Regions from separate parts of the Arhodomonas sp. AD133 genome, predicted to be linked through region 3. Evidence: riboswitches for the same ligand, from Rfam matches in the RefSeq annotation. Region 3 holds a riboswitch; each other region holds the start of a gene.
What was found. Region 3 has a riboswitch for cobalamin ahead of ACPEES_RS09720 (ribonucleoside-diphosphate reductase subunit alpha). Riboswitches for the same ligand answer to the same signal wherever they lie in the genome.
Positions count from the first base shown of each region.

Region 1 (5,905 bases), on a different contig from region 3:
TTGAGCTGCCAGAACAGCCGCATCACCCCGCGCATCGTTGCCTCGCCGCCGCTGTCGGCGTCGACGACGCCCGGGCGGGCACGCCGATATCGGAAACCGGGCCCCGTCTCCAGGGCGAGCCGGAAGGTATCGGTGTCGTAGAACCTGTAGCCGACACCGCCGGAACCGGCGAGGCTGTATTCGTATCCCGAGAAGCGGTCGTCCTCCCCGCTGGACTGTGCGTAGACGTAGGCACGGTCGTTGACGGAGTGATCGACCTGGCCCTCGACGAAGTAGCGCTCGGCGGTGGCCTCTCCCGCCTGGGATTCGTTGTAAGCCTCCAGGGCCAGATGCTCGCGCCAGCGAGTCTGCACCCAGTCGAACGAGGCGTTCAGGCCGAAGGTACGCGACTCCGTATTGCCCGTGGTGCGCGTGAAGTTGAACTCCGTCTCGCCACTGAACGGTTCGCCGTCGAACGAATCGGCTGCCGCCGGTACCGCGGCCACGGCGAGCAACACCGACAACGCGACGCAGAGGACGCGCATGGGCGTATTCCCTTGCATGGCTGGGTTGGCGGAATGCTATCCGCTGCACGCGCCACTGGCGAGCGCCTCCGGCAACACCCCGCCGGCTCGCCGGCGAGGCGCGGCGCGAATGGCCGGATTTCGACGGCCACCCACCGCGGCGACACCCGACCGAGGGGCTGTCGCCGACGGACAACGCCGGGGGCACCGCTCTGCGATTCGACGCGTCAGTCGCCGTTGCCGCGGAAAAGGTCGGCCACCGCCTGTGGCGCCGTTGGGAAATACGCGTGGAAGTAACTCGCCGTCAGCCCCCGGCTACGGTAGACGGCCTCGGCCGGGCTGCCTCCACGACGCCGCGTGTGTGTCGCCGGCTCCAGGGGCGTATCCAGCGCCGAGTGGTGGAACGTATGCCCCCGCAGCTCGCCGCCCGGCAGATCCAGCGCCTGAACGCCGAGCCCCTTGAGACGCCCGGCCATGGCCGCGGTGCCGGGCACCAGCGCACACATCTCATGCGCTTTGCCATCCGCATCCACCAGTTGCTCGGCGCAGTACATCAGACCACCGCATTCGGCGAGAATCGGCCGCCCCGCGGCGTGATGGGCCTGCACGGCCTCACGCATGGCCGTATTCGCCGCCAGCCGCGCGGCATGGAGCTCGGGATAGCCACCGGGCAGCCAAAGCGCATCGCACTCGGGCAGCGTGGTGTCGGTGAGTGGCGAGAACTCCCGCACCTCTGCGCCCATGGCCGCGAGCAGCTCCAGATTGGCGCGGTAGACGAAGGCGAAAGCGTCATCCCGCGCCAGGGCGATGCGCACGCCTTCGAGCCGTTGCGGCGGGGGCGCCGGCCTTTCCCCCTCGAGGGTGACCGTCGCCGGGAGCGTATCCAGCCCCGCTTCGCCGAGAACGCCGGCGATAGTATCCAGGCGTTCGTCGAGATCGACGATCTCCCCCGCCTGCACCAATCCGAGGTGACGGTCGGGAATGCTCAGCGCCTCGTGCCGCGGCACCGCGCCGATGAGGGGCATGCCCTCCGGCAGGCTCGCCGCGAGCATGCGGCCGTGCCCCGGGCTGCCGGTGCGGTTGGCGATGACGCCGGACAGGCGTACGTCCCCGCGATAGCGGTCCATCCCCAGCGCCAGCGCCCCGAAGGTCTGTGCCATGCCCGAGGCGTCGATCACCGGGACCGCCGGCAGATCCGTCATCGCCGCCAGCTCTGCGGTCGCCGGATCACCGTCGAACAGGCCCATCGCCCCCTCGACCAGGACCAGATCCGCCTCGGCGGCGGCCTCGGCGAGGCGCCAGCGGCACTCTGCCTCACCGGTCATCCAGGGGTGGAGCTGATAGACGGGGGCACCGGAGGCCTGCTCCAGCACCATGGGATCCAGATAGTCCGGACCGAACTTGAACACCCGCACCCGGCGGCCGGCGTTGCGGTGCAGTCGCGCCAGTCCCGCGGTGATCATGGATTTGCCCTGGCCCGAGCCCGGCGCGCTGATCAGCGCCGCCGGCGCCGAGCCGCGTACACTCATGCTCGACATCGTGTCGTCCTGCCGTTGAGCCCGCCGCCTGCAGTGGCGGGGATTGCCTTCGATGGGCGCGACATCCTACCCGTGCACCGGCGTCGATACGAGCGTCGTCGGTTTGACTTCGCCACCCCGGCGGGGGTAGCGTCCCTGCTCCAATCCGCTCTCGGGTGCCCTGTGGCGAATCCGCCGCGAGGGTGAAACGGGAACCCGGTGGGGCGCCGCCGCCGCGTGACGCGCCGAATCCGGGACTGCCCCCGCAACGGTGAGCGTGTGCCGGTGGACCATCCCGGCCACTGTGGCGTAACGCCATGGGAAGGCGGTCCACCCCGGGCGACGAGGCCCGCACGCGAGTCCGGAGACCGGCCCGGAGAGCCTGAATCGACCGGCTGCGCGGAGGGGCGCGCCGTCGAGGAATGCCATTGACCGGGCGCGCCAGTCGTCGTCGGGCCGGCGCGGACGCGGCGGCCATGCGCCGGTGCCCACCTGCATCCTCGCTGCCCCCAACGCGGCTTCGACGAATACCGCATCACCGGGTGAGGAGCACGCATGATGAACACCGAACCGCCCGCCGTCCTCGTGGTCGGCCACGGCTCCCGTGACGTCGAGGGCGTGGAGGAATTCCACACCCTCGCGAGCCATCTCCGCCACCAGTTCCCCGAACGCGACTGCGAGACCGGCTTCCTGGAATTCGCCACGCCGCTGATCAGCGATGGCGTCGACCGCCTGGTGCAACGCGGCGCCCGACGCATCACCGCGGTACCCGGCATGCTCATGGCCGCCGGCCACGCCAAGAACGACATCCCCAGCGAGCTCAACGCCCTGCAACAGCACCACCCGGAGGTGGAAATCCGCTACGGCACCGAGCTCGGCGTCCACGCCCGGATGATCAAGGCGGCCGGCGCCCGCATCGAAGAGGCGGAAGCCGACGCCGGAGCCGATTACGACCGGGCGGATACGGTCTTGCTGGTGGTCGGCCGCGGCGCCTCCGACTCGGACGCCAACAGCAACATCTCGAAAATCGCGCGCATGCTCTGGGAAGGCATGGGCTTCGGCTGGGCGGAAGTCTGCTACAGCGGCGTCACCCGCCCGAGCATTGCCGAAGGGCTCAAGCGCGCCAGCATGCTCGGCTTCCGCCGCGTGCTCGTCTTCCCCTACTTCCTGTTCACCGGGCGGCTGGTCAAGCGCATCTACGATACGGCGGACGAGTTCGCCAGCGAGAACCCCGGTATCGACGTGGTCAAAGCCCCCTACCTCCGTGACCACCCCGAGGTCATCGCCGCGTTCATCGACCGGCTCCATACCACCGAGCGCGGCGAGGGCCGGATGAACTGCCAGCTCTGCCAGTACCGCGAGCAGATTATCGGCTTCGAGGACCGCGTCGGCCAGCCCCAGGAGGGTCATCACCACCATGTGCGCGGTGCCGGCACCGACGCCGACCACAGCCATGGCCATCACCATCATCACCACCACACCCACCATCACGGGGGGTGACCGGTGACGCCGCTCGTGCCACCGTTCGACTACGTCACCGATCCCGGCGAGATCGAGCGCCGCTCATTTGCCGAGATCCGTGCATGCACGGATCTCGGCGGATTCGGCCCCCGCACCGCGGAGGTGGCCATGCGCCTGGTGCACGCGAGCGGCGACCCGCGGATCGTCGACGCTCTGGTAGCGGGCGAGGCGGCGGCCGCCGCCGGCGTCGCGGCGCTGACTGCCGGCGCACCGGTGCTCTGTGATGTGGAAATGGTCCGCCACGGCCTGACGCGGCGGTTCCTGCGCGGCGAGCCCGAGTGCTTCCTCCACGACCCCGATACCGTCGCCCGCGCCAAGGCGAACGGCATCACCCGGACCATGGCCGGCGTGGATGCCTGGCGCCCGCAGCTCGCCGGCGCGGTAGCCGTAATCGGCAACGCCCCCACGGCGCTCTTTCGCCTGCTGGAGATGCTCCACGCCGGTGCTCCGTGGCCCGCTCTGGTAGTGGGTATGCCCTGCGGCTTCGTGGGCGCAGCGGAATCCAAAGCCGCGCTGGCCCACCTCGTCGAGACCGAGGGGTTGCCGGCAATCCTCGTGCACGGACGTGCCGGGGGCAGCGCACTCGCGGCCGCCTGCATCAACGCCCTGGCCCGCATGGCGTGTTCCGAGGCGGAAAGCGGTGTCTGACGCGATGATGGCGACGCACGGCCCGGTCATCGATGTCGTCGGCCTCGGCATCGCCGACACCGCACCGGCACACCCGGCAGCGCAGGCGGCGCTGGCCGAGGCCGAGGTCATCTTCGGCAGCCCCCGCCAACTCCGCGCCGTCCCTGACAACGGCGCTACACGCGAGCCTTATCCCAGCCCCTTCTCGGCGCTAATCCGGCGCCTCGCCGCCCACGAGGGCAAGCGTATCTGCCTGCTCGCCTCCGGCGACCCGCTCTTCCACGGCGTGGGCGCCTGGGCGGCCAGACGGCTGCCAGCCGAACGCCTGCGCTTTCACAGCGCGCCCTCCAGCGTGCAGACGGCTTGCGCCCGAGTGGGCCTGCCCACCGCTGAGTGCGAGACGGTGAGCCTCCACGGCCGCCCCCTGACACGGCTACGTGCCCGCCTCCACGGCAACCGGCTCTACGCCCTGCTCGGTGACGCCGAGGCCACGCCGCCCGCCATCGCCCGGGAGCTCGTCGCCGCCGGCTTCCCCGACTCGCTCATGTGGATCGCCGAACGCCTCGGCGCGGCCCAGGAGCGGATCACCACCACCGATGCCCGCACACTCGCCCACGACGGCGGCGAGTTCGACCCGCTGCAGGTCACCCTGGTGCGCACCCGCGGCCCGGGGGGCGTGCTGCCCGAGTTCCCCGGCCTGCCGGATACCGCCTTCGATACCGGCGCGGCGCCGGGACGAGGGCTCATCACCAAGCGCGAAGTGCGCCTCGCCGTGCTCTCGGCCCTCGCACCCCGCGCCGGCGACGTGGGCTGGGACATCGGCGCCGGCTGCGGCGGCGTAGCGGTGGAGTGGGCGCGCTGGAACCCGCGCGTGCACGTCTACGCCATCGAGCGCGAGGCCGGCCGCCTGGCGCACCTGTACACAAACCGCGACCGCTACGGCGTCGACGCCAACCTCACCGGCGTGCACGGCGAGGCCCCGGCAGCCCTCGCCGACCTCCCGGACCCGGACGCGGTGTTCATCGGCGGCCACGGCGGGGTATTACCCGAGCTGCTGCGCCTCGCCCGCGAGCGCCTGCGTCCCGATGGACGACTGGTAGCCACCGCCGTCACCGAGCCCGCCCGCCGGGCGCTCATCGACTTCGCGGACGCCACCGGCAGCGAGAGCAAGCTCACCGAGCTCTCAGTCGCCCGCGGCGATCGACTTAACGGCGAGCTCCTTCTGCGCCCCCAGCTGCCGGTGCTCATCCTCGCCTGGTCGAAGAGGGACGATACCGATGGCGTCTGACACCCACCGCGCTCTAACGGCACCCTTCGTCAACCCCGCCGACGCCGCGGACACGCCCCGTCACCTACCCGGGGCGGCAGCGCATACGGGGGCGGGAGCGTCTGCCGCCAGGGATGGCGGCAGTCGAGCCTACAGGGACGTATTCACGGCGTCTCCCGCCCCCGTATGCGCCGTCGCCCCACCCCGCACGGTCAACGCGCGTGCCAGGACCGCGGACGCCACACCACGAACAGTGCTGGACCCAGTTCCGCGCCAGCAAGGAGGCCAACCATGACCGGCACCGTCTGGGGCATCGGCGTCGGCCCCGGCGCCCCCGATCTGCTCACCCTGCGCGCGGCCAACCGCCTGGCCGCCGCCACCACGGTGTGCTACATCGCCGCGCCCAACCGGCCGTCACGGGCGCGCGCCATCGCCGCGCCCCACCTCCGCGAGGGTGTCGACGAGCTGCC
Region 1 covers NZ_JBNAZM010000039.1:26,337-32,241, reverse strand. Annotated here, with positions in the region: gene ACPEES_RS17790 (DUF481 domain-containing protein) at 1-524, opposite strand, end outside; gene ACPEES_RS17785 (cobyrinate a,c-diamide synthase) at 731-2,032, opposite strand; cobalamin riboswitch at 2,177-2,411, shown strand; gene ACPEES_RS17780 (sirohydrochlorin chelatase) at 2,576-3,520, shown strand; gene ACPEES_RS17775 (precorrin-8X methylmutase) at 3,524-4,189, shown strand; gene cbiE (precorrin-6y C5,15-methyltransferase (decarboxylating) subunit CbiE) at 4,182-5,456, shown strand; gene cobI (precorrin-2 C(20)-methyltransferase) at 5,727-5,905, shown strand, end outside.
Region 1: another riboswitch for cobalamin. It lies ahead of ACPEES_RS17780 (sirohydrochlorin chelatase); the one in region 3 lies ahead of ACPEES_RS09720 (ribonucleoside-diphosphate reductase subunit alpha).

Region 2 (5,905 bases), on a different contig from region 3:
GGCCAGGCGGTAGGCGACGACGCCGCCGGCGCCGGCGATCAGGAACCAGAAAAGGGCGGCGAAGACCGCGTCGCTGCCGTTCTCGAGTACCGACTCCACGGTTGCCGCCGCGCATTCCTCCGAGCTCATGGCGGCGGTGTCGCGGCTCACCAGGCAGCCTGTGGCGGTGCGGGCAGCCTCGAGATTGCCGCTATCGAGCGCCACTTGCACCCGGGTGGCGTGCTCGCCGAGGCTGCGCCCGCCGAGTGCCAGCCACAGCGTGGCAACCGATACTGCGAGCCCTGCCCCCGGGACGCTCGCCAGCGCTGCTGCTGCCAGCGCCGGCGGCGCGATCAGGGCCGCCGCGGCCATCCCGCCCCGGAGGCGGCGTCGCGGACCGCTGTTAGCGCGTCGCTCCGCGGCGGCGGCCAGGCGGGCGAATGCACCGAGGGGGTGCCGGGCCGGTTCGGGCAAGAGGCGGTCCAGGGCCACGGCGAGTGCGGCGACCGCCAGCACGGTCATCAGAGCTCGACGCCCTTCTGGGCCTTCACGCCGGCCTTGAACGCGTGCTTCATGGCTTTCATCCAGGTCACCGTATCCGCCGCCTCGATCAGCGGTTCCGGTGCGTAGCGACCGGTGATCACCACGTTCTGGTGCGTGGGCCGGGCGGCCAGTGCTTCCAGCACCGCCTCCAGGGACACGTATTCCTTGGACAGCGCGACGTTGAGCTCGTCGAGCAGTACCAGCCCGTAGGCGGGGTCGGCGAGCATTGCAGCCGCGCGCTCCCAGGCGGTGTTGGCTGCCGCAACGTCACGGTCCCGGTCCTGGGTTTCCCAGGTGAACCCCTCGCCCATGACGTGATAGTCCACTTCGGGGGTGCGACGGAAGAATGCTTCCTCACCGGTGCTGTAGGCCCCCTTGATGAACTGGACGACGCCCACTCGCATGTCGTGGCCCAGTGCCCGGGCGACCATGCCGAACCCGGACGAGCTCTTGCCCTTGCCGTTGCCGGTGTTGATCACCACCACGCCGCGGTCCTCGGTGGCCCGCGCGATGCGGCTGTCCACCAGGCGCTTGGTACGGGCCTGGGCACGCTGCCAGGCCTCCCGATCATGTTCCTCGCTCATTTCGGTCTCCGTGGATGAATGGGATGGCTCACAAAGACGGCGAGCGGTCACAGGGGCCGACGATAATCGACCAGGCCACCCCCGGAGAGGTTGACCGTCCACCAGGGCGTTCGAGCGTTCCTTGCGGGGTGCCCTCGTGTCCCTCGCGTCTTCGTGTCGACTTCATCTTGCTCGCTATTCCCCCCGCCACTCGATGGAGACGAGCACCGTGCGGCCGGGCATCTCGAAGGTATCCGCGGTCTGGTAGTCCTCGTCCAGGAGGTTCGCCACCTTGCCCCGCAGCGTCCAGGCGTCGCTGAGCGCGTAGGAGGCAGTGACGTCGACGACGGTGAAGCTGTCGAGCTCGGTGGTGTTCGCGAGCTCGTCGAAGCGCTCACCGCCGTAGTGGATCTCCGTACCGACACGGGCGCGACCGAACGCGCGGTCGATCCCGAGGGTCGCGGTGAGATCCGGGCGCCGCGGCAGGTCGTTGCCGGTGTCGCCGTCCTCGGCATCCAGCCAGGTCGCTGCCAGACGGGTGCCGAAGCCGGCGATATTGCCGCTGACCTCGCCTTCGATGCCGCGGATGCGGGCTTCGTTGACGTTCACGCTGCTGGCGGCGTTCGCGTCGAAAGTGATGAGATCGTCCGCATCCGTGTGGAATGCGGCCACCCGCCATCGCCAGGCACCACTGCTTTCCAGGCCGACCTCTGTGGTGCGCGAGTGTTCGGGCTCCAGGTCCGGGTTGCCCTTGAAGAATCCGGTGTCCGGATAGTAGAGATCGTTGAACGTCGGTGCCTTGAAGGCCGTGCCATAGGAGGCATAGGTGCGGAGTGCCGGTGAGATGCGGTAGCCGACGGCGATATTGCCGGTGGTCTCGCCACCGAAGGCTTCGTTGTCGTCGTGGCGCAGCGCCCCCTGGACGTCGAACGCACCGGCGTACCACTGATGCTGGACGAATACGGCGAGATTATCGCGGTGGGTCTCGACGTAATCGATGGTGCCGCTGACCCGGTCCTCGTGGTAGTCGACGCCGACGGTGGTGATGTGATCGTCGCCGATGAAGAAATCGTTCTGCCAGGTTGCGGTGTCACGGCGGGTGACGAAGCGGTCGCCATCGAAATCGCGGCTGTCCACGTCGTCCAGGGTCGACCCAACCGACAGGCTTGAACGCCAGCTCTGCGTGGGTTGCCAGTCCGCTTCGCCGCTGACGACCTGCTGGGTTTCGTCAGCGGCGGTCGAGGTGGAATCGAACTCGTTCTCGCCGTCGACACGCAGGGCCCGACCGCGCAGGGTCAGTGTGTCGGTCACCTGGTAGTGGCCGCTGACACTGGCCGAGCGGTTGTCGTAGCCGTCCCGGTCCGGGTCGTGGGCGAAGCTGCGTTCGTCGGTGGCATCGAAGCCATCCGTGGATTGCCCCGAGGCGCTAACGGCGAAGCCGCCGCGCTCGCCATCACGGGCGAGGCCGGCTCCGAGCTCCCAGGTGTCGCGGTTGCCCACGGCGAGGCGCGCGTGGGAGCGATCGCGCCGCGTGAAGATCTGGATGACGCCGCCGATGGCGTCGGCCCCGTAGAGACTGGCCCGTGGGCCGCGGACCACCTCGATACGCTGGATCTCACTGACGGACAACTGTTCGAGCGGCGCGCTGCCGAGCGTCGCCGAGCCGATGCGCACGCCGTCGACGAGCACCAGCGTGTGATCGCTCTCGGTGCCGCGAAGGTACAGGCTGGCGGCTTTGCCGCGGCCACCGTTGCGCGCGATCGAGACGCCGGGCAGGCCGCGTAGCAGCTCTGGCACGTCCGCGGGTTGGCGTCGGTCGATGTCATCGCGGGTGATTACGCTCACGGCGGCGAGCGCGTCGTCCGCCGTGAGCGGCGTGCGGGTGGCGGTGACGACCAGCGGTGCAGTGCGTTCCGCGGCGCCGACGGCCGTCGCGCTCGCGGCAGCGACCGCCGCGACGATGAGACTGTGACGTTTGTGCATGGAGCCCCCTGCTGCAGTCACCCGGGGTGACGTTGGGCATGCGGGGGCGGCGGGAGATCGGACGAAGCCATTTCCCGGACACCGCCCACCGCAGCGTCGAAGGTTGCGCTCCAGGGCGGTCTCCGGGCTCGTGAGCGGGCGTCGGCCGCGGACCCGCCTTCCCGCGTCAGCGGACGCAGTGGCCTGTCGGGTCCGTGGGGAGCGTCGAGGCTCCCCGGCTCACCTACCGTTGCGGGGGCAGCGCCGGCTTTGCCGCCGATAGCAGCGCACCGGCTTCCCGTTCGGGGAGTCGTTCGTCGATTCCCCGACCCGTGACGATGCACGGGAACCTGGAGCGAAAGTGGCAGGGAACATACTCGCCGGATGCGAGGGGGTCAACGTCTGCACCCGCAGCTCGGGTGGCGAGGCAATGGTTCAGACCGGCAGGAACGCGCGCCGGTCGCCATCGCTGAGAATCCGGATGGGGTGGCCGTAGAGGCGGGCGAGGGTGGTCTCGTCGAGTACGTCTGCAGTGGCGCCGAAGCAGACCTGGCCGTCACCGAAGAGCAGCAGCAGGTGATCGCAGAAGCGGTCGGCGAGGTTGACGTCGTGCAGGCTCATGACCACCGCACCCTTGGTCTCCTGCGCCCGGCGGGTGATCAGCGCCAGCAGGTTCACCTGGTGGTGGAGGTCCAGGTGGTTGCTAGGCTCGTCGAGCACATACACGGCGGGCGCCTGGGTGAGCACGGTGGCCAGCGCCAGGCGTCTGCGCTCGCCGCCGGACAGCGTGGAGACCGGGCGGTCGGCGAGCTCGGCGAGGCCCACTTCGTCGAGCGCCGCTTCGGCGGCTGTGGTGTCCGTCTCGCCCTCCCATTGCCAGGCCCCGAGCCAGGGGTGGCGGCCGATCAGGGCAGTCTCCAGCACCGTGGCGGGGAAGGGGTCGTGGTTGTCCTGAGGCATGAGCCCCAGGCGTCGGGCGATGGCGCGACGGCCGAGATGTGTCAGGGATGTGCCGTCGAGCAGGATCCGGCCGCTGTCAGGGGAGCGAAGGCCGGCGAGGGTGTGCAGCAGGGTCGTCTTGCCCGTGCCGTTGGCGCCGAGTACCCCCCAGCATTCGCCGGCGCCGACGCTGAAATCGAGTGTCCGGCACACGCTTTGTCCGGCGATGGACACCGACAGGGCCTCGGCTGCGAGCAGGCTCACGACGGCACCTCACGACCCCCACGGTGGAGAAGAAACAGGAACACGGGCACGCCGATGAACACCGAGAAGACGCCCACCGGCAATTGCTGCGGGGCGAAGGCGGTGCGCGCGAGGGTATCGGCGAGCACTACGAACGTGCCGCCGAGCAGCACCGCGGCTGGCAGCAGCAAGCGGTGGTCGGCCCCCATGGCCAGCCGTAGCAAATGCGGGACGACCAGCCCCACGAACCCGACGCTGCCGGCGAGGGTGACGGCGGTGGCCGTGAGCAAGGAGGCCAGCAGATAGATGAGCAGCCGCAAGCCCCGCACGGAGACGCCGAGCGCCTGGGCCTGGAGCTCGCCACGGGCGAGCAGGTTGAGGTTGCGTGCCACTGCCAGTGCCGCGGTGAGGCCGACGATGAGTACCACAGCCGGTCCTGCCGCCGACGGGGCGGTGGCGAGGTCGCCCATGAGCCAGAAGAGCATGCCGCGGACGTCGGTGGGCGGCCCGACGGCGAGTAGGAAACTCACCACCGCGCTCCAGCCCGCGGCGACCACCACGCCGTTGAGAAGCAACCGTGTGGGCGTCCAGCCGCCACGGCCGTGGGCGAGACCGAAGACCAGCAGCATCGAGGTCAGCGCACCGGCGAAGGCGCCGCCGGAGGTCCACAGGGCGCCGAGGCCAAGAAGAATGGTCGAGAGCGCGCCGACGGCGGCGCCGCCGGAAATGCCCAGCACGTACGGGTCGGCGAGGGGGTTGCGCAGTAGCACCTGCATCAGCGCTCCGGCGAGGGCGAGCAGCCCGCCGGTGACGAACCCGGCGGCCGCACGCGGCAGGCGCAGGCCCCAGACCACGTCACGGGCAGTACCTTCGCCGACGAGGGTCGCCAGCAGGTCGCCGGGACCGATGGCAAGGCTGCCTACGGCGGCCGCGATCAGGAAGCTCGCCAGTGCCAGGGCGGCGAGGCCCGTGAGCCAGCCAAGGCCTGCCCGCGGCATCATCGACGGGTCAGGATGAGGTCCCAGACACCGTGGCCCTTGCTCAGCCCGCGGCGCTCGAACCTGGTTTCGGGGCGTTCGCCGCGGTCCGGGGCGAATCCGGCGTGGGGGTTGTCGAAGTCCGGATTTGCCGAGACCACTTCCAGCATGTGCTCGGCGTAGTCGGCCCAGTCCGTGGCGAGATGCAGAAAGCCTCCGCTGGCGAGGCGCTCGGCGACCAGCGCCAGCCACGGCGGCTGTACCATGCGCCGCTTGTGATGGCGTTTCTTCGGCCACGGATCCGGGAAGAAGAGCTGCAGGCCGGCCAGCGAGCCGGGGGCGATGTGGCGGCGGAGCACTTCCACCGCGTCGGCGCATATCACCCGGACGTTGTCCGTGCCTTCGGCGTCGAGCTGGCGCAGCAGGCGGCCGACGCCGGAACGGTAGACCTCGATCCCCAGGTAGTTGCGTTCCGGGTGGCGCGCGGCGAGCTCAGCCAGGGCCTCGCCGTCACCGAACCCCACGTCCAGCACGACCGGCGCCTGGCGACCAAAGGCGGCGGCGAGATCCAGCAGGCCCTCCGCGGGCTCGATGCCGTACCGCGGGTAGAGGGTATCCAGCGCCCGTTGCTGCCCTTCGGTCAGCCGCCCTTCCCGGCGGACGAAAGAGCGAATGGGGCGATGCCGGGGTTCGTTGATG
Region 2 covers NZ_JBNAZM010000023.1:33,889-39,793, forward strand. Annotated here, with positions in the region: gene cbiB (adenosylcobinamide-phosphate synthase CbiB) at 1-501, opposite strand, end outside; gene cobO (cob(I)yrinic acid a,c-diamide adenosyltransferase) at 501-1,106, opposite strand; gene ACPEES_RS13630 (TonB-dependent receptor domain-containing protein) at 1,281-3,068, opposite strand; cobalamin riboswitch at 3,165-3,416, opposite strand; gene ACPEES_RS13635 (ABC transporter ATP-binding protein) at 3,483-4,250, opposite strand; gene ACPEES_RS13640 (FecCD family ABC transporter permease) at 4,247-5,227, opposite strand; gene trmB (tRNA (guanosine(46)-N7)-methyltransferase TrmB) at 5,227-5,905, opposite strand, start outside.
Region 2: another riboswitch for cobalamin. It lies ahead of ACPEES_RS13630 (TonB-dependent receptor domain-containing protein); the one in region 3 lies ahead of ACPEES_RS09720 (ribonucleoside-diphosphate reductase subunit alpha).

Region 3 (5,905 bases):
CTTTACACACCGTTCGCACGCATGAAACTTGCCGGTAACGTTCTGAACAATACCTATTACGGTTCGGAGCGGTTCCGGTTCCACGGTAAGGGCAGCGACCTGTTCCTGCCTTTCCTGTTGGCTCTGCTGCTGACCGTGCCGACGCTGGGGCTGGTCTGGCTGTGGTATCGCGCGTCCGAGTTCCGCTATGTCGCCAGCCAGCTCGAGGCGGGTGAGCTGCGTTTCGAAGTGACCCAAAGCCCGTTTGGCCTGGCCGTGTTTTTCCTGACCAACGTGCTTATCGTGATTGTCACGCTGGGTCTGGGGCTTCCCTGGGTGATGGTGCGTACTATCCGGCACATCGGTGAGACCATGGAAGTGACCGGGGAGCTGGATTACCAGCGCATCATGCAAGAGCAACGGGAGTCCGAAGCCGTCGGCGAGGGCTTTGCCGAGGCGTTGGACGTCGGGGCCATCTAGTCGGCAGGCCTGCTCGTCCATGTTGTTCCAGGGCTGGTGGAACGACGGGCAGAGCGCCCGTCGACTCGAGGTTCGTGTCCGGCTCATGGGTGGCAGGGTCGTCGTCACCGATGCCGAGCGGGACCGAGTGATCGCCGAGCTCGCCGGTGAGCGGTTGCAACTCGCCGAGGAGGTTTACGCCGGTCAGCCACTGCGGCTGAAGCATCCGGACTGGCCCGACGCCCGGCTGACGGTCGACGACCACGCCTTCGCCGACGCCCTCGGGAAGGTCGCTCCCAAGGTGGCCCGGCGCTTCCACGGCAAGCACGGCACCCTTCATCGCTTCGCGGTCTGGAGCGGGGCGCTGGTGGTGACTATCGCCCTCATGGTGGGCCTGGTGCAGTTCGGGGCCGCGCCACTCGCAGCGGTGGCGCCCCTTGGCTGGGAGGAAGCGCTCGGCAACAGCGTCATGGCGAGTGCCAGCGATCAATTGGGCGTCTGCGACCACGACGATGCCGAGGCGCACCTGGAGACCCTGGCCGCCACGCTGGCGTCGGATCTCGACAGCCGCTATACGTTCCGGGTCCGCATTCTCGACCATGACGCCGTCAACGCATTCGCCACCCCCGGCGGCTACATCGCCGTTTTCGATGGCCTGATACAGCGGGCCTCCGGCCCCAACGAGGTGGCCGGTGTGCTGGCCCACGAAGTGGCCCACGTCATCGAGCGTCACCCCACGGAGGCGATGATCCGGCGCAGTGGTTATGCCCTGGTGATCAGCATGATCGTCGGCGACGTTTCCGGCCTGGCTGCGGTCACCGGTGACGCGGTGCGGTATCTGGCCAACACGGCGAACAGCCGCGCCTCGGAGGCGGAAGCCGACCGCCTGGCCATGCGCATGCTCAACGACAACGGTTTCGACTCCAGTGGTCTCGTTCGGTTTTTCGAAACCCTGGAGGAGGCGCACGGGGAGATGCCCGAGGCGTTGTCGTTGCTCTCGACCCATCCTTTGACGGGTGATCGTCTCCGGGACACCTCGGCGCTGGCACGGCCTGGAGACGACGCGTTATCACCCCGTGCCTGGGCTGATATCCGTTCCGCCTGCGGGGACAGCTCGCCAGTGTCCGGTCGCCACCAGGCCGGTACCTGAACGCCGGGCAGACCGCCTTCCGATGACGCTGCCACGGCGGCGGTCGGCCGTTGCCGTTGGTCCGCTGCTGACGATGCGTCTCGCCGGTCTCGGCCGGGACGGCCCGCGGCCTCTGTTGTCAAGGTTGTTATACGGCAGGGGATAGCATATCTTGTTGCTCAGTCCTCGAGCGCATCCACATATTGTGGGGGCGGGGAGGGGAACACCGGTGAAAGTCCGGGGCTGACGCGCAACGGTAACGCGGCACGACCGCGAAGCCCGAATACCTCCCAGGACAGGGTCGGTAACCACCGGCCCGCCCGCTGGCAACCTTCGCGACTAAGGTGCCCGGTGTAGGACCAGCCCGTTGGACGCCCTTGAGGGCGCGCCCAATAGCCGGCAGCGTCGGCGCGGCTGTCCCTGCCCGGTTTCCACGCGTGGGTGCCTCCGGATGAACGCGGTCCAACAGGAGGTCACCGATGCAGCCCCAAACCGTATCCGCCCCTGAACCCGAGTCCACGCGGCCCGAGGCGGCCGTGGATCTCCACGTGATCAAGCGCAACGGCGCGGTGGCCGACTTCGAGCCCTCGCGCATCAGTGTCGCCTTGACCCGCGCCTTCCTGGCGGTGGAAGGCGACGAGGCCCGGGATTCGCGCCGGATCCACGATGTCGTGGAGCAGCTCACCGCAGATGTGGTAAGCGCGATCGCCCGCCGCCCGGCGGGGGCCAGTGTCCATATCGAGGATATCCAGGACCAGGTGGAGCTCGCGCTCATGCGCGCCGGCGAGCACCGGGTCGCCCGCGCCTATGTGCTCTATCGTGAGGAGCGCGCCCGCGAGCGCGCCGCGGCAGAGACGGAGCTGGCGCCACCCACTGTAGAGACCCTGCACGTGACGCTGGCGGACGGCAGCCGCCGCCCGCTGGACGAGGCTCGCCTGGAGTGCCTCGTCCGCAATGCCTGCGAAGGGTTGGAGGACGTCGATCCGGAGCGCGTGCTCACCGAAACCCGGCGCAACCTCTACGACGGCGTCACGGAGGCCGAGCTCGCCCAGGCTCTGGTGATGGCCGCGCGGCCGCTCATCGAGCGCGAGCCGGATTACAGCTTCGTCGCCGCCCGGTTGCTGCTCGACAAATTGCGTCGGGAGGCGCTGTCGTTCGTTTTCGGCGAGCACCGCGAGGCCACGCAGGAAGAAATGACGAGCGTCTACGCGGCGTACTTCCCGGCCTACATCCGCCGCGGTGTCGAGCTTGGCCTGCTCGACGAGCGCCTGCTGGAGTTCGACCTGGAGCGTCTCGGTCACACGCTCGAGGCGGAGCGCGACCGGCAGTTCGGCTACCTGGGCCTGCAGACCCTCTACGACCGCTACTTCCAGCACTGGGAGGATACGCGTTTCGAGCTGCCGCAGGCGTTTTTCATGCGGGTGGCCATGGGCCTGGCCGTGGACGAGATCGATCGCGAGGCCTGCGCCGAGGCGTTCTACCGGCTGCTGTCCTCGTTCGACTTCATGAGCTCGACGCCGACACTGTTCAATGCCGGCACCCGGCGGCCGCAGCTGTCGAGCTGCTATCTCACCACCATCGGCGACGATCTCGACCGGATCTACTCGGGCATTCGCGACAATGCCCTGCTGTCCAAGTTCGCCGGCGGCCTTGGCAACGACTGGACACGGGTTCGCGCCATGGGTGCCCATATTCGCGGCACGAACGGCAAATCCCAGGGCGTGGTGCCGTTTCTCAAGGTGGCCAACGACACCGCTGTGGCGGTCAATCAGGGCGGCAAGCGCAAGGGCGCGGTCTGTGCGTATCTCGAAGTCTGGCACCGGGATATCGAGGACTTCCTGGAGCTGCGCAAGAACACCGGCGACGAGCGCCGCCGCACCCATGACATGAACACCGCCTGCTGGGTGCCGGATCTGTTCATGAAGCGCGTCCACGAGGAAGGCGAGTGGACGCTGTTCTCCCCGGACGAAGTGCCCGATCTCCACGATCTCACCGGTGCGGCGTTCGAGGCGCGCTATCGCGACTACGAAGCCGCCGCCGAGCGCGGCGAGATCCGCAACGTCCGCAAGGTCTCCGCGGTGCAGCTGTGGCGGCGAATGCTCTCGATGCTCTTCGAGACGGGCCATCCCTGGATCACCTTCAAGGACCCGTGCAACCTGCGCTCGCCCCAGCAACACTCGGGGGTGGTACACAGCTCCAACCTCTGCACCGAGATCACCCTCAATACCTCGGATGACGAAGTGGCGGTGTGCAACCTCGGCTCGGTGAACCTCGCCGCCCACATCGTCGACGGCGCGCTCGACCACGAGCGCCTGCAGGCCACCGTGGCCACGGCCATGCGCATGCTCGACAACGTTATCGACATCAATTATTACTCCGTGCCCGCCGCACGCCGCGCCAATCTGCGCCATCGGCCGGTGGGGCTCGGAATGATGGGCTTTCAGGACGCGCTCTACCGGCTGCGCCTGCCTTACGCCTCGGAGGAGACCGTCGCCTTCGCCGACCGCGCCATGGAGGCAATCAGTTACTACGCCATCGAGGCCTCGACACATCTCGCCGTCGAGCGCGGCCGCTATCCGAGCTTCGAGGGATCCCTGTGGAGTCAGGGCGTCCTGCCCATCGACTCCTTGCGCCTGCTTCGCGAGGGGCGTGGGGAATACCTGGAGGTGGATGAGTCGAGTGAGCTCGACTGGGATGACCTGCGCGAGCGCGTCCGCACCGTGGGCATGCGCAACTCCAATTGCCTGGCCATCGCACCCACGGCGACCATCGCCAACATCACCGGCGTCTCCCAGAGTATCGAGCCCACCTACCAGAATCTGTTCGTGAAATCGAACCTCTCCGGCGAGTTCACCGTGGTGAATCCGTACCTGGTGCGCGATCTCAAGGCCCGTGGGCTGTGGGATGAAGTCATGGTCAACGACCTCAAGTACTTCGACGGCTCGGTGCAGCCCATCGATCGCGTGCCCGACGAGCTCAAGCGCCTGTACGCCACCGCTTTCGAGGTCGACCCGAACTGGCTGGTGCTCGCCGGCAGTCGGCGGCAGAAGTGGCTGGATCAGTCCCAGTCGCTGAACCTCTACATGGCCGAGCCCTCAGGGCCCAAGCTCGACGCCCTCTATCGCCACGCCTGGACGGCCGGCCTCAAGACCACCTATTACCTGCGCTCCATGGGCGCGACCGGGGTGGAGTCGAGCGTGGTACCACCGCCGTCGGCGGTCAGTGCGCAGCCCGAGGCCTGTGCGATCGACGACCCGGAGTGTGAGGCCTGTCAGTAGGGGCTGCGGGTGTCGAGTTTCGGGTTTCAGATTTCGCGTGGCGCACGCCGGTGCCACTTCTGAATACGCGGTACTACCGGTCACTCTCCGGCCTCGAAGCCGGACTCGCAACCCGGACCCGAAACCACCACCACCGCGGATGCTCCTCGCCGTTGGCCGGCTCCGTCGGTGCGGGTTCCGCCTGGGAGTGCATGCGGCCAGGGAAGGCCGCATCCAAGCGGACACGGACGTATTCACAGTGTCTCCCGGCGGAATCCGCACCGACGGCACTTTGTCCCGATCGGCGAATTGCTTCCGCAGGTCGCGGGCGTCTATCAGCAGCGCACCCAAAAAATCCACGACGATGCCGCGCCCTGCACTGAGCGAGCAAGTGGTGCGCGCCACACGTGAACAAGCACGGAGGATTCACATGCTGACCTGGAACGACGAAAAGCCCGCCACGCCGCGGGCCGACGGCGCCGCCGAGCCGGTGCGCGCCGAGGACAAGCGCGTGATCAACGGCCAGGCGGACATCAACCAGCTCGCCCCGTTCCGCTACCCCTGGGCCTGGGAGTACTTCCTCAAGGCCAACAAGAATCACTGGACGCCCGTGGACGTCAATATGTCCCAGGACGTCCACGACTACCATCACCGGCTGAGCGATGCCGAGCGCCACGTCTACGAGAACGTGCTCGCCTATCTCACCACCGCCGACATCCTCGCTATGCGCAACATCGGCCTGGCGGTAATGGAGAAGATGAGCGCCCCGGAGCTCCAGATCTACCAGGCGCGCCAGGTCTACGAGGAATCGATGCACACCTGGGCGTACCAGCACTGCATCGAGACCATCGGCCTGGACCAGGGCGAGATCTACAACCGCTACCGCGTGGTGCCGCAGATCCAGCGCAAGATCGCCCTGTCCAACCGGCGGCTGAACGCGGTGCTGCGCCCGGACATCGACCTCACCGACCGCGACGCGTTGCACGAGTTCGTGATGTCGTATCTCTTCTTTGCCGCGGTCTTCGAAGGGACTTGGTTCTACAACGGCTTCAGCCCGATATTCTCGCTGCAGCGCCGCGGG
Region 3 covers NZ_JBNAZM010000013.1:14,400-20,304, forward strand. Annotated here, with positions in the region: gene ACPEES_RS09710 (YjgN family protein) at 1-459, shown strand, start outside; gene ACPEES_RS09715 (M48 family metallopeptidase) at 479-1,588, shown strand; cobalamin riboswitch at 1,737-1,876, shown strand; gene ACPEES_RS09720 (ribonucleoside-diphosphate reductase subunit alpha) at 2,047-4,845, shown strand; gene ACPEES_RS09725 (ribonucleotide-diphosphate reductase subunit beta) at 5,189-5,905, shown strand, end outside.